2 regions of the Paeniglutamicibacter kerguelensis genome follow, and region 2 is predicted to be linked to the other one. Evidence: riboswitches for the same ligand, from Rfam matches in the RefSeq annotation. Region 2 holds a riboswitch; the other holds the start of a gene.
What was found. Region 2 has a riboswitch for S-adenosylmethionine ahead of JOF47_RS20855 (methionine ABC transporter ATP-binding protein). Riboswitches for the same ligand answer to the same signal wherever they lie in the genome.
Positions count from the first base shown of each region.

Region 1: another riboswitch for S-adenosylmethionine. It lies ahead of JOF47_RS18075 (flavin reductase family protein); the one in region 2 lies ahead of JOF47_RS20855 (methionine ABC transporter ATP-binding protein).

Region 1 is NZ_JAGIOF010000001.1:3,970,725-3,982,750, forward strand. It holds gene dnaB (replicative DNA helicase) at 1-1,166, opposite strand, end outside; gene JOF47_RS18070 (DUF1801 domain-containing protein) at 1,678-2,103, shown strand; gene JOF47_RS18075 (flavin reductase family protein) at 2,203-2,712, opposite strand; SAM riboswitch class IV at 2,784-2,897, opposite strand; gene rplI (50S ribosomal protein L9) at 3,149-3,604, opposite strand; gene rpsR (30S ribosomal protein S18) at 3,620-3,859, opposite strand; gene JOF47_RS18090 (single-stranded DNA-binding protein) at 3,922-4,512, opposite strand; gene rpsF (30S ribosomal protein S6) at 4,558-4,863, opposite strand; gene JOF47_RS18100 (acyltransferase family protein) at 5,052-7,199, opposite strand; gene JOF47_RS18105 (hypothetical protein) at 7,505-10,255, opposite strand; gene JOF47_RS18110 (M18 family aminopeptidase) at 11,898-12,026, opposite strand, start outside.
Region 2 is NZ_JAGIOF010000004.1:325,459-337,484, forward strand. It holds gene JOF47_RS20820 (DUF7927 domain-containing protein) at 1-2,861, opposite strand, end outside; gene JOF47_RS20825 (CoA-binding protein) at 3,207-3,635, opposite strand; gene JOF47_RS20830 (MetQ/NlpA family ABC transporter substrate-binding protein) at 3,762-4,637, opposite strand; gene JOF47_RS20835 (MetQ/NlpA family ABC transporter substrate-binding protein) at 4,711-5,577, opposite strand; gene JOF47_RS20840 (acyl-CoA dehydrogenase family protein) at 5,670-6,935, opposite strand; gene JOF47_RS20845 (NtaA/DmoA family FMN-dependent monooxygenase) at 6,947-8,365, opposite strand; gene JOF47_RS20850 (methionine ABC transporter permease) at 8,403-9,137, opposite strand; gene JOF47_RS20855 (methionine ABC transporter ATP-binding protein) at 9,130-9,954, opposite strand; SAM riboswitch class I at 10,054-10,148, opposite strand; gene JOF47_RS20860 (DUF1345 domain-containing protein) at 10,468-11,118, shown strand; gene JOF47_RS20865 (LLM class flavin-dependent oxidoreductase) at 11,263-12,026, opposite strand, start outside.

The DNA of each region.
Region 1 (12,026 bases), on a different contig from region 2:
TCGGAAACCATCGGCTTCTTGTCCGTACGTTGTTCGGAGCCACGGTTCAGCTGCGAGAGCGCAATGACCGGCACGTCGAGTTCCTTGGCGAGCAGCTTCAGTGCACGCGAGAACTCGGAGACTTCCTGCTGGCGCGATTCGACGCGCTTGCCGGAGCTCATCAGCTGCAGGTAGTCCAAGACCACGAGCTTGAGGTCGTGCTTCTGCTTCAGGCGGCGGCACTTGGCGCGGATTTCCATCAGCGACATGTTCGGCGAGTCGTCGATGAACAACGGCGCGTCGTTGAGCCTGCCCATGGTGGTCGCGATCTTCGACCACTGTTCGTCCTTGATGGTGCCCTTGCGCAGGTCCTGCAGCGCGATGCTGGCCTCGGCCGAGAGCAGGCGCATGGCGATTTCGTTTCGGCCCATTTCCAGGGAGAAGAATACTGCGGTCATGTTGTTCTTGATGGCCGCCGACCTGGCGAAGTCCAACGCGAACGTTGACTTGCCGACGGCCGGGCGGGCGGCGATGACGATCATCTGGCCGCCATGCAGGCCCTGGGTCAACTCATCGAGCTCGTAGAAGCCGGTGGGCACGCCGGTCATGCCCTCGCCACGGGAACCAGCCGACTCGATTTCGTCGACGGTTCCCTCGATGATGTCGCGAAGCGGCACGTAGTCTTCCGCGGTGCGGCGTTCGGCGACCTTGTAGACCTCGGCCTGGGCTTCGTTGACGATCGCGTCGACTTCGCCGTCCTGCGAATAGCCAAGCTGGACGATCTTGGTACCCGCGTCAACCAATCGGCGCAGCACCGCGCGCTCGCGAACGATCTCGGCGTAGAAGCCGGCATTGGCAGCCGTGGGGACGGACTGGATCAACGTGTGGAGGTAGGCCGGACCGCCAATGCGGGTGATTTCCCCGCGCTTGGTCAAGAGGTCGGAGACCGTCACGGCGTCGGCGGGCTCGCCGCGGCCGTAGAGGTCGATGATCGCTTCGTAGATGGCTTCGTGCGCCGGGCGATAGAAATCGAGTCCGCGCAGGACCTCCACGCAATCCGCGATGGCATCCTTGGAGAGCATCATGCCGCCGAGCACGCTCTGTTCGGCCACGAGATCCTGAGGCGGCGTGCGGCCGTAGGCTGAATCGCCGGATTCAGAATTGGTTTCGATGTTGGCTAGCGACACGGGTCTTCCCTTCAAGCACCGCGGGTTCCCAGTTTCCGCGTCATTTCCTACTTCAGTGTCGCAGGGTCGGCCGACCTTTTGGTACGTCCAATCTCACGTGTGCGAAGAGACACGCAAGCCTGTGGAAATAGGTGGGGAACACTGTCACCTTAGACCCCATTTGCCTCAAACCCAACACCGTTATCCACAGGGGCTGTGCATAACCTGTGTACCTCGCGGCGTGTTGTGTGCACAGCTTGGGGAGAACATTGTGGATTACCGACAATTATTCTCTAAAAATGGCAGTTGACTAGGCTTTATATATTTACATGCCTGTGGACAGAAAGTAGTTATCCACAGTTTCTCAGGATGAAAAACCTGGTTATACACACAAAAACCCCGAGATTCCGCGGTTAACACCTGATGAATTCCACGGTTACCCACAAACTATCCACAGCTATCCACAGAGCTCGAAGGTTTCTGGGGATTAACGAGGTTGATGAGCGTCGACGGCGCTGCAATACTGACTCGCATGGCTGCCAATAAAACTGTCCCCACCCGGGTTGACCCGCATGAATTCATCGCCTCCGTCGCCCATCCGACTCGGCGCGCCGATGCGCAGGTCTTGCTGGAAATGATGGAGGGGGTCTCCGGGCAGCCGGCAACCATGTGGGGACCAAGCATCATCGGGTTTGGGACTTACCACTACAAATACGATTCGGGCAGGGAAGGCGATGCGCCGGCCATTGGATTCTCACCACGCTCGGCAAATCTTTCCCTCTACGTGCTGACCGGCACCGAGGAATCGCGCGAGCTCTTGGCCAAGCTTGGGAAGCACAAACGAGGCGCTGCCTGCCTCTACGTCAACAAGCTCTCCGATATCGACTTTGAGGTCCTCACCGAGCTGGCCCGTCACGGCTTCCAGCACACGATGAACGTATTACACGACCCCTCCTAGCGACCGGGACTACGGCCGCAAAAGTGAAGGGCCGCAGGGCCGCAAGACCACGTACGTGGCGGATCGCGGACCTGCAGCCCTCGTGCTTCTGGACCGCGTCTAGGAGACGAGCTGTTCAGCCTCCAGGCGACGGAAGGCCGACCCGTGGAAGACCAGCGGGGAATTCGTTTCATCGCTCGTCCGGTGGCCGTGCACGCGCAACAGCACCACGTGGTGGTCGCCCGCGGGAATCTCCTGCTCCACCGAGCAGTCGAGCCACAGGCTTGCATCATGGAGCAACAGGGCGCCTTCGTCGGTGGAATCCAGGCGAAGCCCCGCAAAGCGGTCCCCGGTCTTGGAAGCAATCTGGCGGCAAACGCCCTCGTTCTTCTCGCTGAGCACGGAGACACCAATACGGGCATTGGAGCGAACGACGGGCCAGGTGCGCGACGTGTTCTGGACCGCGAACATCACCAAGGGCGGATCCATCGAAACACCCACGGTGAAAGATGAAGCGACGATGCCCTGGGGCTCCCCGTCGACGATGGCGCACAATGCTGCAATGCCGGACGGATGCTGGGCGAAAACGTTGCGCAAGGCATCTGGGGTGAGGTCTGTTGCAAGAGTCATGGCTCGGTCCTTCGGCTTCGTGCCCACCTTGTACCGGGTACGCGCCAAAAGCGCAGCTGCCCATCAAAGGTGTGCGGTACTTGCCCCCGGGGTCCCGGTAGGCCGAATCGTCACCTGGAGCACCCCACTACCGTGAGAGGGTTGCCGGTCAACAAGCCAGGGCTTTTACGTTGACGCTCTTGATTCATGACTAACGTTAAGAGAAACGTTTAGCGTCCGTCAAAGATTGTTTCGACACATTGGGACATGTGGCGTAAGAATCGAAGATTCTGCGACCAAATCTCGCTATCTACCGGCAGTAGTCGATATAGCCTGATTTGGAAGGTTGGACAAGACCGCGCATCGGGCGTTTCCCCGGGGCAAAGCAATGAGGACCCCACCCGAAGGTGGAGTCCTCATCGTTTATCGACCCGGGGGACGATGGGTGCGCAGAGAATTACTTCTTTGCGGCAACAACTACCAGCGAGATGGTCGCGGATACATCGGTGTGCAGACGCACGGTAGCCGAGTAGTTGCCCGTCGACTTGATGTGATCGTTGATCTCGATGTTGCGCTTGTCGATCGCGCCAACGCCGGCGGCTGCAACAGCCTTGGCGATGTCGTCGGTCTTGACGGTGCCGAAGAGGCGACCGGTAGCGCCGGCCTTGACGGTCAGCTTGACCGGCTTGGCGGAGATAGCGGCGGCAAGTGCCTGTGCTTCTTCCAAGGACGCAACGGCGCGAGCAGCACGGGCGGCCTTGATCGACTCAACCTGCTTCTCACCGCCCGGGGTCCAGGTGATGGCGAACGAGCGCGGGAGAAGGTAGTTACGTGCGTAACCGTTCTTCACCTCAACGATGTTGCCTGCGGCACCGAGGCCGGTAACTTCGTGGGTCAGAATGAGCTTTGCCATGTTTGTATACCTTCCTTAGCCGCGGCCAGCGCCGGAGTAAGGCAGCAAGGCTACTTCACGCGCGTTCTTGATGGCCTGTGCGATCTTGCGCTGTTCCTGAACGGAAACGCCGGTAACGCGACGGGCACGGATCTTTCCGCGATCCGAAATGAACTTGCGCAGCAATGCTACGTCCTTGTAGTCGATGACAGTGATGTCAGCGGCCTTCAAGGGGTTGGACTTTGGTTTGGGCTTACGGAGTTCAGCCTTAGCCATCGTGGAGCTCCTTTATCAGGTGGAGCCCGCAGAATTTTCTGCGGGATGGTGAATAATTTTGTTTAGAAGGGCGGTTCGTCAGAACCCGGGTTGCCCCATCCGCCGTTGTTTCCTCCGGCAGGAGCGCCCCATGGATCGGCTGCAGGTGCATTCCAGCCGCCACCGCTGTTTCCGCCGGCGTTGCCGCCACCGAAACCACCCTGGCCGCCGGCATTGCCGCCGCCGAATCCGCCGGCGTTGCCGCCGGCATTCTGTCCACCAAAGCCACCATTGCCACCATTGCCGGAGCGCTGGGTGCGGGTGACCTTTGCGGAAGCGTAACGCAGCGACGGGCCGATTTCATCGACCTCGAGCTCGGTGACGTTGCGCTTTTCGCCTTCCTTGGTTTCGTAAGAACGCGACTTGAGGCGGCCCTGAGCAATGACACGAGTGCCCTTGGTCAACGTCTCAGCGACGTTTTCGGCAGCCTCACGCCACACCGATGCGCGGAGGAACAGCGTGTCGCCGTCCTTCCACTCATTGGACTGGCGATCGAAGGTTCGCGGGGTCGAAGCGATCGTGAAGTTCGCGACTGCCGACCCTGACGGGGTGAAACGTAGTTCTGGGTCACCGGTCAAATTGCCGATTACCGTAATGACGGTCTCGCCTGCCATTGGAGCCTCCTAAAGGTGTTGTTCTACGAAGATCGAAAAGCAGAATTACTCTGCAACGACCTTTGCCTCTTCCGGACGGGTGATCTTGGTGCGCATGATGGTCTCATTGAGGCTCAACTGGCGATCAAGTTCCGCGGAAGTAGCGGGGGTGGCGGTGAAGTTAACTACCGCGTAGATGGCTTCCGACTTCTTCTGAATGTCGTAGGCAAGGCGGCGACGGCCCCAGATGTCAACGTTCTCGATGGTTCCACCATCGTTACGGACAACGTCCAGGAACTTACCGAGGGTCGGTTCAACGGTTCGCTCGTCGACCTCGGGGTCGATCAGCACCATCAATTCATAAGCACGCATGTGAACCCACCTCCTTTGGGCTAAACGGTCACGGCATTTCCGCAACAGGAGGTTCTTTGCATTTGCTGTCGTCGATGCCCGATTGCCAGGCACGACAGAAACAGCCTCATCCAGTCTAACGGAAAAACCATGCCGGCCAAGACTTCGCCGGGTTGCATGCGTCACCCGCGCGTTGTCCAGCACACGGGTCACCGCACGTCGTCGTTCAGCCCGTCGGCATGCAGCATCGCCTCGATCCGGATGCCGAAAACCGGGGCAAGGGTGCGCATGTAGGTGTCGGAGACGTGGTGCCCGTCCCGGTACACCAACACGTTCCCGATCACGGCCGGGCAGAATCCGCGGACACAGAACTGGTCGGAGAAATCCAGTACGCCGACCCGCGGCTCGCGTTCGGCCGCGGCGAGGGTGGAGTCGTTGGCTTCGAAGGCCTTGGACGCCGGGGCACCGCAGGATTCCAGTTCCTCCGGGTGCAACGCCACGCAGTCCCGTGCATAGGACTTCGTCCCGGGGCGCGGGGTGTCGATAATCGGGTAGACCTTGATGCCAGCATCCTCAAGCTGGCCCCAGTAGTCGGCGAAACCCTCGGCGGCACCCTTTTCGAAGACGGACCCGGCCCAGTGGCTGGTCACCACCGCATCCACGATTCCACGGGAGACGATCCGCTTCAAGGTGTCCTCGTTGGCCTGGTGGCACGAAATGCTGCCGTTCTTCTCGGCGGTGCGCTCGGCGGCGGTGAACGGGCAGGAATTCTTCAGATAGGTCAACAGCGTCCAGCCGTGTTCCTTGGCGGTGGCCTCCAGCGCCCGGTACCAATGCGTAGCGTGCGAGTCGCCCACCAGGGCAATGGTCAGGGACCCGTCCGCCGCACCCGTGGTGCATTCAAGGGTGACCCGGGAACGCGGTTTTTGGACGCACTCGCCCAGGTGCGGCAGGTCATGCTCGGCGTCGGCGGGGACCGGGACGATCTGCTTCACGCCCCGCAGGTAGGGCGGCGCGCCGGCGGGCACCGAGGCGGCACCGAACCCGGGCGGAGGTGCGGCGAGCAGGGTGGCGGCCGTACCTTCCTGCGCGACGGTGTCACGTTGGGCCAGGGGCCCGGGGGCCAGTGACATCGCCGCGACCAGTCCGACCACGATCACCCCGATGCCCAGGGTCCGCCACTTTGAGGAAGCCAGCGGCGCCAGGGAACGCACCGGGGTTTCGATCCAGCGGTGGCTGGCCCCGGCGAGCAGCAACGACAGGGCCAGCAACCCGATCCCCTGGGCCGGGCCCGGCTCGCTGCCGGAGAAGTGGAGGAAGAAGATGAGCACCGGCCAGTGCCACAGGTACAGCGAGTAGGACACGTTGCCCACCCATTGCACCGGGGGAAGTTCGAGGATCTTTTGCGGGGCGAACGGGCCTCGGGTCTCCCCGGCCATGACCACCGCCAGGGTTCCGGCCACCGGCAGCGCCGCGGACAGACCCGGGAAGGGCGTGGCCGAACCAAAGCCAAAGGCCGCCGCCGCGATGGCGGCAAAACCGCTCCAGGCTAGCGCGGTGCGGGCTCCGGCAGCATGGAACCAGCGGCCGTTGCCTCGTTCAAGACCAGGTCCGGACGGGGCGAGCAGCAGTGCCAGCAGGCCGCCGGCGGCCAGTTCCCAGACACGGGCCGGGGTGACGAAATAGGCGGCCGGATTCCCTGAGCCCACCAACACCATCGAGTATGCCAGCGAGGCGACGATGACCGCACCGAAGACCAGCAGGAGCGCGATGCGTGGCAACCCTCCGGCGGTATCCTCGCGGCCCGCGCGCTCCCGGGCCAGGGAGCCCAACCGCAGTCGCACCCACAACCTGCCCAGCCACACGGCCAGCAACACCAGCAGCGGCCAGGCCAGGTAGAACTGTTCTTCGACCCCGAGGGACCAGAAATGGTGTAGCGCCGTGGGTTCGGTGTCGGCCGCAAGGTAGTCCACGGAGGCGGCGGCCAGCACCCAGTTTTCCACCGAAAAGACGGCGGCCAGGGCCGCAGTCCCCACGGCTTTCCACTGCGTGGCGGGCAGAAAGGCCAGAGTTGCTCCCAGCACCGCAATGATCACCGCAACCGCGGCGGGCAGGATCCTGCGCACCCGCGCGGCCCAGAACCCCGGCAGGTCGATGCGGCCGGACGTGCGAACCTCGCGCAGCAGGTGCCCGGTGATCAGAAACCCGGAGATCGCAAAGAACACGTCGACCCCGATGAATCCGCCGGGGACCAGTTGCGGGGCGAAATGGTAGCCCGCCACGAGCAACACCGCGACGGCGCGCAGCGCCTGGACCTCTGGCAGGACTCGGCGCGGAAGCTTCGGTTCGGCGGTCATACCGCGAGCAAAGCACGCCGGGATGAACAGCGGGTAAAGCGTCCAGGCCGGGAGCTGCAGGCGGGTGCCTGCCACTGCCCGGCCGGAGGCTTGGTCCCGCTCCCCTATATACGGCGTGCAGACTCCGGATGAGACCTTAATGCTGTCAAGAGAGGTCGTCCCGGCATCGCCGGACGGTCGCGCCCGAGGAGCAAAGGGGCGCTGCTATACCTTGGGTGGTCCCGCTGTCCGCAACGCGACGGGAACAGGCAGAAGCGCCCCGGGCCAATGTGCCAGGGGCGCTTCCGTGGATAAAACCGGTGTTGCTAGAGGCCCAGCTTGTCTGCCAGATCGTCCACCAGGTTGTCGGCAGCGATCAGAGCAGTTTCCGCCGTGGCCACAGCAGCGGTAGCCACTCCGGCTGCTGCAACTGCGTCTGCGTGTGCATTCTGGGCTGCGGTGCTAAGTGCGGCGAGCGGTGCCAAGGTGGTTGCGGCCCCGGTCTGGATGAACTTTGCGACCTGCAGTTCCCCATCCTTGGCATTCTTGGTAGCCAGCGTGCTCTGCTCGGTAGCAGCCAGCGGGACAATGGCGTTTGCCAGACCCGGGAGGCTTGCCACGACGCCAGCCTTGGCTGCTTCGTCGCTAGCAACTACGGCTTCAGCAGTCTGGATGGCAGCCGTGTTGGCGTCCAGTGCGGCCTTGGCCTCGTCGCGCTTGACCACTGCGGCCTTGGCTACGTCGTCGGCAACCTCGGCCTCATCCTTGGCGTCGTCGAGCTCAATGGCCAGCTCATCGACGTTGGTCTTTGCATTGCCAGCCGCAGTCTTTGCAGCGGCAACAGCGTTCACCAATGCAGGGTCGACATCGGCCGCGGCGACAGCCGCGTTGTGGGTGGTGGTGGCCTTGGAGAGGGACACCGCGTCGGCGGTCGCCTTGGCGGTCGCAGCCTGGTTTGCGGTCTCCAGAGCCGGAACCAATGCCTGGGCGTCGATCAACTTGGTCGCCAGTGCGGCCAACTCGCTTTCACGCGTGGCCTCGATGGCCACCGCATCGTTTGCGGCGGTCTGCTTGGTGGTGACGTCCGTGCGCGCATCGGCAGCAGCCGTCACAGCGGTGCCGTGCTCGGTAGTTGCCGTGGTCAGGTTGTTGTTGGCCGTGGTCAGCTCTGCCAAGGCAGCGTCCCTGGCCGTAACGAGGGCCGGGTTAAGGGGGTCGGCCGCTAGTGCGGTTTCCGCGGCGCTGAGGTCGGCCTGCTTCTGATCCTTGATCGTCGAAGCGGCGGCCTTCGCACCGAGTTTGGTTTCAACAAGCGCGTCAGCGTCGACAACTGCAGTCTTGGCTGCGGCAAGGGCATTCGCGGTAGTGGTGACGACGGCCTCCGCGTTGTCGACCTGGGTCTGCTTGGCGGCCTTGTCAGCGGTCAAGTCGGTAACCGTTGCCTTGGCCTTGTTCAGGTCGTCGGTTGCCTTCGCAAGGGCGCTGTTCGAAGCGTCCGAGACAGTCTTGGCGGCGTCGAGGGCGGCCTTCGCGTCGGTGACTGCCTTGAGTTCTTCCGGCGTCGCTGCGGCAGCTAGCAATGCGGCCTCGGCGGCGGCCACTGCCTGGTCGGCCACTACCTGGGCATCAACGGCTTCGTCGTACTCATCCTGCGCGTCGGCCAGGATGCCGTTGGCGTTATTCAGAGCGGTGTTGGCGGTGTTCCACTTGCCCAATTCGGTGTTGGCGGTGGTCGTGAGGCCTGCCGTCTCACCCTTGAGCGTCACGATCGCAGCCTTCTTGGCAACGATGTTGGCCGTCAGGTTGTCGACCAGGGTGTTGGCATCGGAAAGGTTAGTCTCTGCGACCGTGAGGGCATCCTTGGCGGCCTTGTGGGCTGCGACGGCGGTGTCGTATGGGCCCTGCGCGGCGGCTACGAGGCCATCGGCGTTGTCCTTGGCCAACTGGGCAGGCGCGGCGTTCGCTACGGCGTCGTCGAAGGCAGTTTTCATTGCGGTGACGGTCAGTGCCGCACCTGCGCTGGCGATCTTGGCGTCGGTGACGGCCGTCTCGGCCTTGAAGAGGTCAGTCACAGCCTTGCGGTAGTCGGCAGCGTCCTTCTTGGTCTGCTCAGCATCGGCAAGATCCTGGGCAGCCTTGTCTGAGGCAGCCTTGGCATCGGCGACGGCCTTGTCAGCGGCAGCCTTGTCAGCGGCGGCCTTGTCAGCGGCGGCCTGGGCCTCGGCGATCTGGGCGTCGGAAGCGGCCTTGTCTGCGGCAGCCTTCGCGGCGAGCACGTCGGCCTCGGCGGCGGCCTTGTCGGCGGCAGCTTTCGCGGCGACAGCCTTGTCGGCGGCGACCTTGGCCTCGGCGGCGGTCTTCGCGGCGGCGGCCTTGTCGACGGCAGCCTGGGCGACAGCGGCCTTGGCCTCGGCGGTGGCCTTAGCGGCGGCAGCCTTATCCTCGGCTGCCTTTGCGGTTGCAGCCTTTGCTGCTGCGGTCTCTGCCTCTGCCGCAACCTTCTCTGCGGCGGCCTTCGCTGCTGCGGTTGCCTTGTCTGCGGCAGTCTTGGCAGCTGCAGCCTTCACTGCGGCGGCCTTGGCGGCAGCGGCTTTCGCATCTGCGGCCTTGGATGCAGCGGCGGCCTTGGATGCGGCGGCCTTGGCGGCCTTGACAGCCTTCTGGGCTGCAACCTTGGCCTTGGCCGAAGCCTTCTTAGCTGCGGCCTCGGCCTTCTTCAGCTTCGACTTAGCGGAGGCTTCTGCCTTGTCGGCTTTTTCGGCCGCGGACTTGGCTTCAGCAGCTTTCTTGTCTGCGGAGACCTTGGCCTTCGCTGCAGCATCGGATGCAGTGTTTGCGGCTGCAGCCTTGACTGCTGCGGCCTTGTGCTGTGCGGCCTTGGCCTGCGCTGCAGTGATCGCGGTGTTCGTCGGGGTTGAGTATCCCGCCAGCTGGATGTTGTGCGCCGTCGGCGCAGTCGCCGATCCTGCGGCCGGACTGGAAGCAGAAGTGCAACCCGTCAGGGCAAGCGATGCCAGAGTGGCAAACGATGCTACGGCCAGTACTGCCTTATTACGCTTGGGCGTGCTGTAGTTCAAGAGATACTCCATCGAGTTAAAAAGGATTTCGAACAAAAAAAGATGAGCGGATGTGTCCTGAAAGGATTAGCGATCAGGCCCCAACACAATGAACCGCTCCGAGTTTTAGACACTCATTTTTAATGATTTCGAGGTACCAAAGAACTTGATTTTTCTTGAATATTTTTCAAATTCCCCCGGTACAACACACTGTAACTCAAGCGATCAACGCTTTGGCAAAAACTGCTGAAGAGGCCAAGAGCTTCCGGCAAACAAATTATTAACAATATGAAGAATTGTTCAACAATCGATAACCGTGCGTTGAACTGTTTTTAATCCACGGACAAGTATTTATCAATTCGATGGCGCTCAAATGCTTGAATTTTCAAGGTTATTTTGGGTTTTTCTGCGAAGTGGCCCCGAGGTTCAAACAGAGCCACTTTCCGCTGAGTTACCGCAACGGCCGGAGCAATTCACCCTCCGATTCACCCTCCGATTCACCCTCCGATTGCCCGGAGAATTTCCGCGTCATCTTCGGGTCACAATCGACAGACTTAGCCCCGGATGCCCCTGGGCCCGGTTTCGTGGGGCGCGAGCAACCTCTGCGTGGGTTGGCCAAAAGGGCCTTCCGTGGCATCGCCTGGCGATGCAGAGCGCCGCGACGCCTGATATTTGTTCAGGGGCATTCCGAATGGTTTCCAGTCGAAAAATGATCATAAAAAACTAGACAGTGAACTGTTTCACAGGGCAATGCGCATCCACTCTGGTAACTGCGCCCCGGTACACACTCGGCGTCCTCTTCGGGTCGGGAAAGGTGCGTATTCGGGAAGGGCTTCGGTGCAATCGGCGCGTTGCAATCCTCGACCTGTCCGGGATGCAAGTGTTCGCATTTTCTCGCAGACACGCGGCGCAAGTTGTCCTCCGGATGGAAACCTCCGCGTTCACCGCATGGTGCCGCCAGCTCAGGACCACGAAAAAATCGATGGCAGGCATGGTGTGTCCACGGCGCACCGTGCCTCGGACAGCAAGAAGCACCAAGGGCGAAAACGGGTCTTCCGTTGCCGGTGACCCGCCGCAGGATCGCGGCCTGCGCCAAGGAACACTGCGGCAACCCGGTGTCGGTTCGCATGGGATCTGGAACGGCAACGAACCGTCGGCGCAGCAACCAGGCCTGTGGCGGCTGCCTGAAAGCACAACCTGCCGCGTTCGTCATAGCGCCCTCAAGGCCATTCGATGCGCGGCCAGGCGATTTCGCGACCTTGAGAACCACTGACTCGGCTCACACATGGCCGGCGGCGACCAGTAGCCCTCCCGAACCAATGAGCAACTCGTGCTGCCGAAGTCCGGAGAGTCGGCAATTCACGCGACGCACCATCTTGAGAACTTCGAACGTGACAGTTCCGAGACGGAGCGCTATCGAGTGCGGGTTTCGCCATCTCGAAAATGCCCAGCCTATCTTCGGGATGGAAGCCGCCCTATGGTTCTGCTCCTCGGCATCGGCTGACCGCAGACCTGGATTCCCCTGCGGCTTGCCGGGCCCTGTTCCAGGGCCCGGCGTGTACTGCGAAATCCCGACCAGCACGGCCACCTGGGACCGGGAAATGTCGGGGTTTCATGTGGCCCTCCGGCGCCGTGTTGTCTGGCACCGGAGGGCCACGCGGTACTAGGCCGAGAAGAAGCCGCCCGCAACCTTGGCCAGGCGCAAGGGATCCTCGACGCCGCACAGCTCGCGGGCCGAGTGCATCGACAATAGCGGGATGCCCACATCAACGGTGCGGATACCCAAGCGGGT
Region 2 (12,026 bases):
TAGGTGCCCGAATTCCATGTTGCGGTTGCAACGTTGGTTCCCGCGGTTGCCGCGGTGGTCTTCGAAGGCATTGCACACGTGTAGTTGAACGTCGTGGTGCCGGGTTGAATCAACACAGGACCGCTGACGGCCGCGCCGGTGGTGGTCTTGATGGCGCAGACCGCGTCCGGCAGGTTGTCGGAAAGCGCTACGTCCTTGAATGCGATCGCGTTTCGGTTCTCTACCGTGATGGAACCGGAAACCTTGAAGTTGCTGTCGGCAGGCTTCCCTGCACTTACCTCAACGCCGTAGTTGAACTCGACGTTTCCGGTCGCGGAATTAACAGTCTTCTGCGAGGGATCGACGCTCTTGTTGATGGTCCAGTTATAGTCGCGGTCGAATGACGCATCCACGGTCTTGGAGACCACGAGGTCTAGATATGAGGTCTTTGTATTGGTGAACGTACAGGTGACGTTGTCGCCAAGGTTAAGGGCAACGGTGGGGTTCTTCAGGTCAACGCCGGCAACCGGGGTTGACCCGTTGACACAGGCGAGGTTGGTCAGGTCGTAGCCCGCCGGGCCCGCGGACTCGGAGAGTTTGTAGGTACCCGAAACCACAGACTTGGATGTTCCGGTTGCTACGTTCTCCAGGTTGGTGGTTCCGCCGGCCTTGATGGCGGAGAGCTTCCAGTCCGTGGCGGTGGCGCCGCTGCCGCCCTTGTTGTCGACCGTCTTGACGAGGGTCAACGTGGCATCGCAGTTGATCTTGTTGGTGATGGTGGCGGTGTTGCCGCCACGAGCCAGCACGACATCCAGGCCCTTGTCAGTCAGGGGCACTGATGCCCCGTCGCCCACGGCGATGGTCTGGGACGTAGCCACGCATCGGTCGCCGGTGGTGAAGGTTTCGTTGACGTTGACCTTGGTGCCGGGTGCGTATCCACCGACGGCTTGCCCGAAGGACGGCTGCCCGGCCTTCGGCGCAGGGGTCAGCTTTGGTGCCGCGCTGGCGCCGTAGGCCTTTGCCTCGGCGGCCGTGGCTGGCTTTCCGTTGATCATCCACGTCTTCTGGACGGTCAACGAGGTGGGCTCGATCTGGTTGACAACCTTGCAAATCACGTCGTCACCGATGCCGATGCCGGTGAGGTCGAGCTGGCCCTTGGCCAGGTCAACCCCGGCGCTCATGGGGTCGTTGTTGATGGTGCAGCTTGCGCTCTTCATGGTCCAGTCGGGCTTGGCTGTCTCCTTGATGGAGATGTTCGCGGTGTCCCCCGGTGCCGGGAAGGAAACGTTCCAGGTGGCCTTGCCGTTGACCGTCGACTGCTTTTCGGTGGGCGACAACGTTCCAGCGGACGTGGTCTTCGTGGCACCGAACTCCCAGCCATTGCCTACGCTCGAGTTTCCCTCGGCGTCGATCACCGTCTTTTCAACGGCGATCGACGCGGCGCAACCCAACCCGTTGGCCATGGCAGCCAGCTGCTGGGAAACCAGGTCCCAGTCGCTGGTGATCGCGTAGTCGGAGTCGCCAATCTTGCCCTTGCCGGTCCACTGCTTCTGTCCCGAAACGGCAGCCAAATTGTTGCCGCCAACGGTGTCAGAAATACCGCTGCCGACGCCGAAGGCAAGAATTTGCGTGCCATTGTCCTTGATCGCATTGGCGGAGAATATTGCTTCTTCCATCTGTCCGAAATACGTCCAGGTGCTGTTGCTGCCCGCACGGCTGCGCGTGGGGTTACCGTCGGTCAAGACGATGGCAACGTCCGCTTTGGCCGCGTTTTTCGCTACGTAATCGAGTCCGGCATCCCAGTTCGTGTATTGAGTCCCGCTCACGGAAAGAGCCTTGATCCTTTCCGCGAAAGCATCGATGTTGCCGGGCGTCGCTACGAACGAGTTCGTTCTTGTGGAGCCCTGCCCGGTCACCGGAGCATCGTTACCGAAGGTGAAAAGGTTGACGTTTGCGTTCGACCCTGAAGAGGCCAAGGCATTGAACATCGCATTGGCGGCCTTCTTGGCGCCGTTGAGTCCGGCGGAGCCGGAACTGGTCATGGATGTTGAAAGGTCGATCACCAGGGCGACGGAGAGACCCGGCTTGCAAGTCGGCTGGAAGCGCGGGTTCTTGATGGATACGGGGAAGAAACCGTTCGTCTTCCAGCGATTGGCTGTATTGCGGCTCGCAGGGTTGTTCAGAGTCGGGTTGCCTACATTTGATTTCGCGGGCATTCCGGCCGTTGAAGGCAACTGGACCGTCTGTTTCGCCTTTAGCTGGGGAGTGCGGAACACGTAGGGAGTCTGCGCAAAACGGTCATCACCGGAGTTGGTGTTGTTACCCGTGATCAACGTGTCATTGATGTAGTAGGCGTCTGACGTCCAACTGGGGATTACCCAGTAGCTCTTGCTCAGTCCGTCTTTCGGAACGGTGAAGGAACAATCGCCATCGGCATCAACGGTACAGACACTCCAGGGCTTGCCCACCAGGGAACCGGGGCTATCCGGGGAAGCGCTCGTGCCATTGCGCAGCTCGAGCTTGACGCTGCCTGTGGCCGGCTTTGCCGCCGTGCCGTTTGCCCCTCGTACAGCTCGAACCTTTACGTTGATGACAGCCGTTTCGCCCGCCGTCGGGGGGACAGCCAAAGTGACCGGTTCGTCGGAAGACTTGGCCGTGTTCTGCTTGGACGTTTCTTCAGGCTTCGACTCCGGTGCTACCGTCTCGGCGCCGGTCTTGGTGCCCTTCGAACCGGTGCTTGTTTCGGGCCCCTCGACGGCGTCGCGCAGCTGCCGCTCAACGCCGGAGTCCTGGTTGTCGACCGGGGCCGCGACGGCGGGATTGAATCCACCGCCGCCGAACATCATGGTCGCAACGAGCGCAGTCGTTGCGGTGGCGCCCACGGTCGAACGGACAATGCCGTTCCTCCACATGGTGCCCAAGAGTGAGCTTCGCCGCGAATCGCGGCGGTCCCTTTGTCTACGTGTGGCTTGATCCCCAGATTTGGCGAACACGATTTATACCCCAATTACCCCAAGGGGCGCGGCAAACACTCAACAAGCACTGTTCTAGCGGACCGGTCCCATCCAGCCCGCCTAGTTCCGCCCAAACCCCAAGTCCGGACGTCCCCCAGTATTCATTTGGTCCCCAGCACCCAATCAATGTTTCATGTGCAGCTGACAGCATAGCCGGAAAATCCAAATACCTTACATTGCATTACTTTGAGGAGTCGCGCTAAAACAGTGCACTCAAAGGTATTCATATTCGATGATGGGGCAGGTGTCCATGACGACGTCCAGGCCGGCCGACTTGGCTCTGGCCAGTGCTTCCTCGTCGATGACACCCAACTGCAGCCAGACCGCCGATGCACCGATGGCAATGGCCTGGTCGACAACGGCCCCGACCTTCTGGGAGTTCACGAAGCAATCAACCACATCAACGTGTCCCGGGATCTCCCCCAGGGTCTTGTACCCGGGCTCCCCTAAAACGCTGTCGCCACGCAGTGAAACCGGGATGATTTCCATGCCCAAACGTGTTTGCAGGAAATGTGCAACGCGCGGCGCCACCCGCAACGGATTGTTACTCAACCCGACAACGGCCCAGCGTGCGGGCGTGGTCAACAGCCGACGGATTACTTCGGGATCATTCTCATGCCGTGGACTGCCGATGCTGCTCATACGAGATACATTACAACTGCCATCCGGGCCTAGGCGCAAAAACCGCCTGGCAGCTTAAACAGCAGTCCGAGGCGAGTGCGAGACTCGACTCGGACTGCTGAGGGTCACTTTCGGGGGCAACAGGGCTTAGCTATCCCAGACCTTGCGGTCGGCGGCAGGATCACGGTCCCATGGAGTGGGCAAGACGCCCCCGATGTAGTTCTTGAACCAGTTGCGAACCTCATCCGAATGGTACGCCTTCTCCAGGGCCTTCCCTTTCTCGGTTTCGGCAAAGCCAGGCTTGGCAGCAACCAAGCAGATGAATGGCAACGCATCGGCGTTGTCCTCGAAGAGCAGTGCGTCCTCGGGAGTGAGACCCAACTCGGCGCCCAGACGTACAAAGAGGAATCCGGCGTCGACGTCCGGAAGCGTCTTTGACAGCGACTGCTGGTCGACCTCCACGAAGGTGACCTTCTTGGGGTTCTCGAGGATGTCGTTTTGCGACAGGTGAATGACGCTCTTACCTTCGGCGACCTTAATCACCCCGGCCTTGGCCAGCATCGCGAGGGCCCGTCCGTTGTTGGACGGGTCGACCGGAATCGCGATCTTGGCACCTGTCGGCAAACCGTCGATCGACTTGTGCTTCTGCGAATAGATGCCACCCGGGGAACCGTACATGTAGAACGCCGGCTCAACGGCAAGGTTCTTGTCCTTGGTGAACTGCGCAAGGTAAGACGCATGCTGGAAGTAGTTGGCGTCGAACTCGCCATTCGCAACGGCAAAGTTTGGCTGCACGATGTCGGTGACGTACTTGACCTCGACCTTCCAGCCGTCGGCTTCCAGGGCCTTCTGCGCAAGCTTTGTCGGCTCCTGGTAGGGGGCCGACTCCGTGACGATCAACTTGATGGTCTTGTCATTTCCGCTGGCGGTTGCCTGGCCGGTCAGACCGCAACCGGTCAGTGCTGCCAGCCCGGCCAGGGTACCGAGACCCAGCGATCCCCTGATAAAGGTACGACGTTCCATGCTTCGTGCTCCCTAGCTAGACGGGGCCGTTTCCTGCCCCGCGAAAATGAGTGTTGTTGCTGCGGTGGATCTCTTAGATGTTCCAAGCCTTGAGGTCGGCTGCCGGGTCGCGGTCCCACGGCGTGGGCAAGGCACCGTCAAGGTATCCCTTGAACCATTCCTTGACCTCGTCCGAGTGGTAGGCGGCCTCAAGGGCCTTGCCCTTCTCAGTCTCGGCAAAGCCTGGCTTGGCGGCAACGAGGTTGATGAACGGCAGCGCGTCCTCGTCCTTTTCGAAGAGCAACGCGTCGGATGGCTTCAACCCGATTTCGGCACCGAGACGAACGAACAGGAAGCCTGCGTCAACATCCGGCAGGGTCTTGGACAGCGACTGCTGGTCGACCTCGACGAAGCTGAAGTTCTTTGGGTTCTCGATGATGTCGGCCTGCGAAAGGTGGATCAGGCTCTTGCCCTCGGTGAGCTTGAGCAGTCCGGCAGTCTGCAGCAACGCCAGGGCTCGGCCGTTGTTGGAGGGATCCACGGGAATCGCGATCTTTGCGCCATCCGGCAAGTCGTTGATGTCCTTGTACTTGGCCGAGTAAACACCCGCCGGCGACCCGTACATGTAGAACGCCGTTTCCACGTCCAGGTCCTTGTCGGTGGTGAACTGCTCGAGGTATGCGGCGTGCTGGAAGTAGTTGGCATCGAACTCGCCGTTGGCCACGGCGAAGTTCGGCTGCACGATGTCGGTGACGTACTTGACGTCTACCTTCCAGCCCTGCCCCTCGAGGATCTTCTGGGCGATCTTTGTCGGTTCCTGGGTGGGTGCGGATTCGGTGACGATCAGTTTGATGGTCTTGTCGTCCGCGGCGCCGGCGGCGCCCCCGATCAGGCCGCAGGCCGTCAAAGAGACGATGGCGGCCAGACTGACGACTCCGGCAATGAATTTGCGGCGTTGCATGTTTATCTCCTGAAAATGGGCGCGAAGTACCAAGGCACCCTGCGTGATGTGTTGTATTTGGGCAGCCGTCCGACCGGACGGATGTCGGGCTACTAGTTGGCCGTGGCCTTTGCCGTGGCATCCCCGATGGCGTTCAATCCCTCGGGCAGGGTGCCATTGATGAAGTAGTCGCCGATTGAACGCGCACGGAATGAAATCGGGTTGTGGGTGGCCACGGTCTGAGCATTGCGCCAGTGCCGGTCCAGGCCCTTGGAGGTGCTGGTCGCCGAGGCGCCACCGGTCTCAAAGAGTTGCTGCGCCGCGGAAATGGCCAGTTCGGGGACGGCGACCTGGGCCTGCTCGACGGCAAGTTCGGCGAGGTGACCCTCAAGGGTTGTCGCCCTGTTTCCGTCAACGTCAACCTCCTGCGCCAGGCTCTTCTCCAATGCGCCATCCAGCGAGCGGGCGGCGGCCAGGACAATTGCCTCGGCGGAAAATGCCTTGGTCGCGATCCGGCCGACGGTCTCCTGGATCAACGGATCCTCGCGGAACGGCAGGCCCGAACCCGTGTTGAAGGTGCGCGCACGCTTGGCCACGGACTGCGCCGCGTCATCGCGCGCGGCCCGAGCGATGCCGGCCAGCACGGAGAGCAGCACCAGCTGGAAGAATGCCGCTTCGTGGGTGGCCTCGGCCCCGCCGGCGATGCGGTCAAAGATGTCTTCGTTGGGGACCCGCACGCTCTCGAATGTGGTGGTCCCGGTGCCGGTCAACCGCTGCCCGAAGCCGTCCCAGTCATCGACGATGTTCACTCCCGCGGCCTTGGTGTCCACCACGGCAAAGAAGCGTCCGTCTTCACCGGCCAGCCCGGCCGAAACACGGGTGTAATCGGAGAAGATGGTGCCGGTGGTGTAGTACTTTTCGCCGTTGAGCACCCAGTCCTCACCGTTCCTGGCCAGGACGGTGTTCAGCCTCCCCAGAGCGTTGCCCCCGCGTTCGGTCGAGGCGTTTCCGACGGTCTTTCCCGCGGCCGCAAGCTCGTACCAGCGCCGGGCGACCGGTTCTTCCTGCCACTGGAGGGACTCGATGAACCCGAAGTGGGAGCGGTACAGGTGGGCGACGTTGGAATCCGCTGCCGCCAAGTCGATGAGCAACCGGGTGAAGGTCTCGACGCTGACGCCCGCCCCGCCAAACTCCACCGGCACGCGCAGGGCGCTGAACCCAGCCTCGTTGAGCCAGGCAACCTGTTCGAAAGGGAGGATCCGTGCGAAATCGCGTTCGCGGGAACCCTCCGCAATGCGTGCGAAGATTTCGGCGAAGTGCTCGTGCAGGCTCGCGTAATCGGAGGCAACCGTCGAGGGGATGTCTTGAATCAGCGTCATGGTTCTGTCTTTCAGGAAAGCGTGGAGATGGCTGAGTGGTTTTCGTTGGCGGCCGAATGCTCGGCGAACGCCCCACGGAATGCGGCTGCGGGGTGCGAGGGTTCCAGGGTTGCCGAACGGCCGAACACCTTTTCGCGCAGCGTCCCCGGGGCGTACTCGCTCTGCGCCAGCCCGCGGGCCCGCAGCTCCGGAATCACACCCTGGATGAAGTCGGTGTAAGAGCCCGGAAGGATCTGGTTGATGATGTTGATGCCGTCCGTTCCGGCATCCTGCCAGATTTCAAGCTGGTCAACGATCTGTTCCGGGGTTCCGGCGATCTGCATCGCCTTGGCGCGGTAACGGGCCAGGTCTCCGATGGTCGGATTGCCACCCGGAACCGAGGCCCGAATCGCATCGAGGACTCCCTTGCCGCCCTCGGTGTCGACGTCGCCCAGCGGGGTGTCCAGTGGAACCCCGCCCAGGTCGATGCCCAGCCCGCCGCCGATGTGTGCGACCACGGCATCCAGGTCGAGGTACTCGTCGTACTCGGCCTGCTTGCGGGCGACCTCGGCCTCGGTGCTGCCCACCACAAAGGAAAGCCCGGCAAAGATCTTCACGTCGCCGGCTTCACGGCCGGCGTCGACCGCCAGCTGCCGGATGATCCCCGAGTTCTTGCGAACGTTTTCCGGGTTCGGCGCAAACAGGAAGGTGGCTTCGGCGTTGGCGGCGGCAAAGGCCTTGCCCCGCGGGGAGCTTCCGGCTTGGAAGAGGAACGGTGTGCGTTGCGGGCTTGGCGAGGACAGGTGCGGGCCGTCGATCGAGTAGCGTTCCCCGCGGTGGTAGATCTTGTTCACCAGCGCCGGATCGGCATGGATGCCGCGGATCTTGTCGGCAAGCAGGGCACCATCTTCCCAGGAACCTTCCCAGAGCTTGAAGGCGGCCTCGACGTATTCCTCGGCCCAGTCATAGCGGTCGGCGTGCGCGGTCAGCCCGTCGGCGCCGAAGTTGCGGTGCGAATTTTCCAGCACGCTGGTGACGATGTTCCAGGCCACGCGCCCGTTGCTCAAGTGGTCGAGCGTGGAGAGCTGGCGTGCCAGCTGGAACGGGTCGGACTGGATCACCGAGGAGGTGAACGCCAACCCGATTTCGTCGGTCACCGCGGCGAGCGCCGAGGCAAGGACCAGAGGGTCGTTGGACGGAACCTGCAGGCCGCGCTTGATGTGCGATGCCCATCCCCCGTCGTGGTCGCCGTAGAGTCCGACGACGTCGGCAAGGAAGATCGTGTCGAAGCGTGCGGCCTCAAGCTCCTTGGCCAGCTCGGTCCAGAGCTTGAGCTCGTTGAAGCGGTGCTGCTGGGCCTCGGGATGACGCCATTGCCCACCAAGGATGTGGCTGGTGGTGTTCATCAGGAATGCGCTCAACAGCAGGCGCGGACGTTTGGAATTGCTCATGAGGGGGCTCCAGAGGGTGTATCCGGGGTGGGTGGGGTTAGTGGCGCTTGTCCAGGCGTGCGGCGAGCCTGGTGCCGGAGATCTGGACCAGTTGGACCATCAGGATCATCAGGACGATGGCGACGATCATCATGCCCGTTTCATACCTGTAATAGCCGTAACGGATGGCGAAGTCGCCGATTCCGCCGCCACCGACCAACCCGGCCATGGCCGAGTAGCTGATGAAGCTCACCGTCATGATGGTGATCGAGCCGATGAGTGCCGGGCGCCCTTCGACCAGCAGCACATCCCTGACAATTTGTCCGCGGGTGGCACCCATGGCGCGGGCGGCTTCGACCACGCCACTGCCCAGCTGGGTCAGGTTCTGCTCAACGAATCGGGCGAAGTACGGGATGGCGTTGATCGTCAGCGGGACGATCACCGCGGCCGTGCCGATGGTTGTTCCCACAACGAATCGCGTGAACGGAATGATGGCAATCAGCAGGATCAGGAACGGGAACGAACGCATGGTGTTCACGAGCCCGTCAACGATCCGGTGGATGCGCGGGCGCGGGCGCAGGCCGTTCGGCGACATCGAGTAGAGCCAGATGCCCAGTGGGGTTCCAATGAGGATCGCGATCGGAATCGACACCAGGAGCATGGCCAGGGTCTGGCCGATGGCCAAGGCGATTTCGGGCCACAATTCGATGATGCGGTTGAGGTCAAAGGCCGCGGCTCCGCTTCCGTTGGTGGAGGACGCCAGGACGTTGATGCCAAATGCAAGATTAGACATAAGACTCCTCCTTCAAGGATTCGGTTGCAGCCGACGCGGGTGCCGGGGCCGTGGTTGGCTTTCGATCCAGCGAAATTTCATCTGAGATCAGGTATCGGCCGATTGCGGTGGCGGGGGTGAACGCCGGGTTCTTCAGTGAGGCAATGTCGAATTGCTCGACAACCGCCCCGTCCTCCATGACCGCGACGTTGTCCGCAATGGCCTTTACGACATTCATTTCGTGCGTCACGATGACCGTGGTGATACCCAATTGGGCGTTGATGTCGGAAAGGTACTGGAGGACCGAGGCAGTGGTCCGCGGGTCAACGGCGGAAGTCGGTTCGTCGCACAGAAGCACCTTCGGCTCTGTGGCCAGTGCGCGGGCAATCGCAACGCGCTGCTTTTGGCCGCCGGAGAGCTGGCCGGGGTAAGCAGTTGTCTTGTCCGCCAGGTCCACGATCGCTAGGGCTTCCAGTGCCCGGCGCCGGCGGTCCTTTTTGGGGACACCGGCAAACTTGAGGCTGAGTTCGACATTCTCAACGGCATTGCGGTTGTTCAAGAGGTTGAAGTGCTGAAAGATCATGCCGATGTGGTGGCGCGCCCGACGCAGTTCTTCATCGTTCAGCGCGGTAAGGTCCGTGCCGTCGACGATGATTTGCCCGCTGGTTGGTCGCTCAAGCAGGTTGATGTTGCGCAGCAGGGTCGACTTGCCTGCGCCGGAAAAACCAATGATTCCTTGGATTGAGCCTCGCGGGATCTCCAGCGAAACGTTGTCCACGGCAACAAAGGGATTATCCGCTGACGGGAAAACTGTGGACACGTCTTTGATGTTGATCATGTCCAACTCCTCTCGGTTTACCCGAGGGACGCCAACAGCACGACCGATCGGCCGGCCTCCCGCTAGGGGTCGACCAGTGGACCGGAACAGAGTTGGCTATCTCCATCGGTCCTGGCGGTAGCACCGGCCCCTACGCATAGGGGTGGTTGCTGCGGCGTCAACGAGCCAGGTCTCTCAGCCGCTCTGGATGGTGTCGTACCGTTCCAGGCATTTCACCGGGACGGAACAACTCAAGTGTGTCGCAGATTCTTCGACAGCACCAACAAATATGACCACCTCATGAAACAAACGCTCGAAAAGCTCCGTCTTTAGCCCGTTTTTTCTTCAAGAAATGTCACAAGACCGATTGTGACGCGCGAATTTCATATCGGCTTGCTTCATAGCAGCGTCATGTTGATAATCCGCCGAAAACCTCGCTTCGCCAGATCTCGAGCGCGAAGTGCCCGCTGACATGATGCAACGTTTCGATTGATCATCCCGCGCCGCGATGGCGGGCCGTGGCATGATCGCCACATGAAGATCGCACGCTCAGAACGCACTCGGCACCGCCGGTTGCGCATCATCGGCATGGTTGTCGGCGGTGGTTTCGCAGCCGCGCTGACAGGGCTTCTTGGCGCCTGGGTGTATGCGCCGGCAGTGGGTTGGGGCCTCGCCGCGCTGATCTACAACCTCTGGGTGTGGTCGAGCATCACCCCGATGGATCATGTCCGCACGGCCGCCCATGCCCAGGAAGAGGACCCCGGCCGCAGCACCTCGGACCTTCTGATCCTCTTGGCGGCACTGGGGTCGCTGGCCGCCGTCGTCCTGGTGATGTTGGGCAGCAAGAACGCCGATGGAAATGCACGGTTCCTGCTGGCACTGCTGGCCTTGACCTGCACGGGGATGTCGTGGCTGCTCGTGCACACGTTGTTTACGCTGCGCTATGCGGTGATTTACTACGACGGAGCGCCCGGTGGCATCGACTTCAACCAGAAGGAACCGCCGCAATACACCGATTTTGCCTACATGGCGTTCAGCATGGGCATGACTTATCAGGTGTCGGACACAAACATCACCTCACGTGTGATGCGATCGGCAGCGCTGCGCCACAGCCTGCTGGCGTTTGTGTTTGGCACGGGAATCCTGGCCACCACCATCAACCTGGTCGTCAGCCTGGCCCCGTAACGGGTGCCCCGGTTCGAGTCCGGGCCTTGAAAGATCCCGCTTGACTTGGCGGGACGGGGATCCCGGCATGGCTGGGATCCCCGTCGGAAACGCAGTTGGTTGCGCTGGACTTCGGGCGCTGGGCAACCAGTGGGGCAGTGCCCGCTAGCCGACCTTTGCGGCGGAGAGCCGGTAGTTGGCGGCCTTGTGCGATTCCTGGACGCGGTCGCCCTTGCCGAAGAGCTTGTTGCGCAGCGTGCCCTCGACATATTCGCTCTGGTATGCGCCGCGGGCCTGGAGCTCCGGAACAACGAACTCAACGACGTCCTCGAACGTGCCGGGAGTGATGGCATAGGCGAGGTTGAAGCCGTCGACGTCGGTTTCCGCGACCCAGTCGATGAGCTTTTCCGCCACCTCGGCCCCGGAACCAACGGTGATCGGGCCGAAGCCGCCGACGCCCACCCATTCGGCAAGCTGGCGAATCGTCCAGGGGTTGCCGTCATCGCCGCTGGCCTTCTGGAACGTTGCAACGGAGGACTGGATGGCGTTTGATTTCACGTTGTCGCCGATGACGTCGTCGGGACCGTACGTGGACAGGTCGACACCCATCCAGCCGGAAATCAGCGCCAGGGCGCCGTCTATGTCGGCGTAGGACTTGTAGTCCTCGAACTTCGCTTCGGCGCTGGCGCTGTCGGGGCCGGTGACGATGGTCTGCATGGCGTAGATGCGCACGTCGTAGCGGCCACGGCCCGCGGCCTCTGCGGCATCGCGGATCTTGGTGACGGTTTCCTTGAGGATTTCCTTGGTCGGCGAGGTCACGAAGACTGCCTCAGCGTTTTCCGAGGCGAACTTCAGGCCACGCGGAGAGGCGCCGGCTTGGAACACCACGGGTGTGCGCTGCGGGCTCGGCTCGGTGATCGCGATGCCGG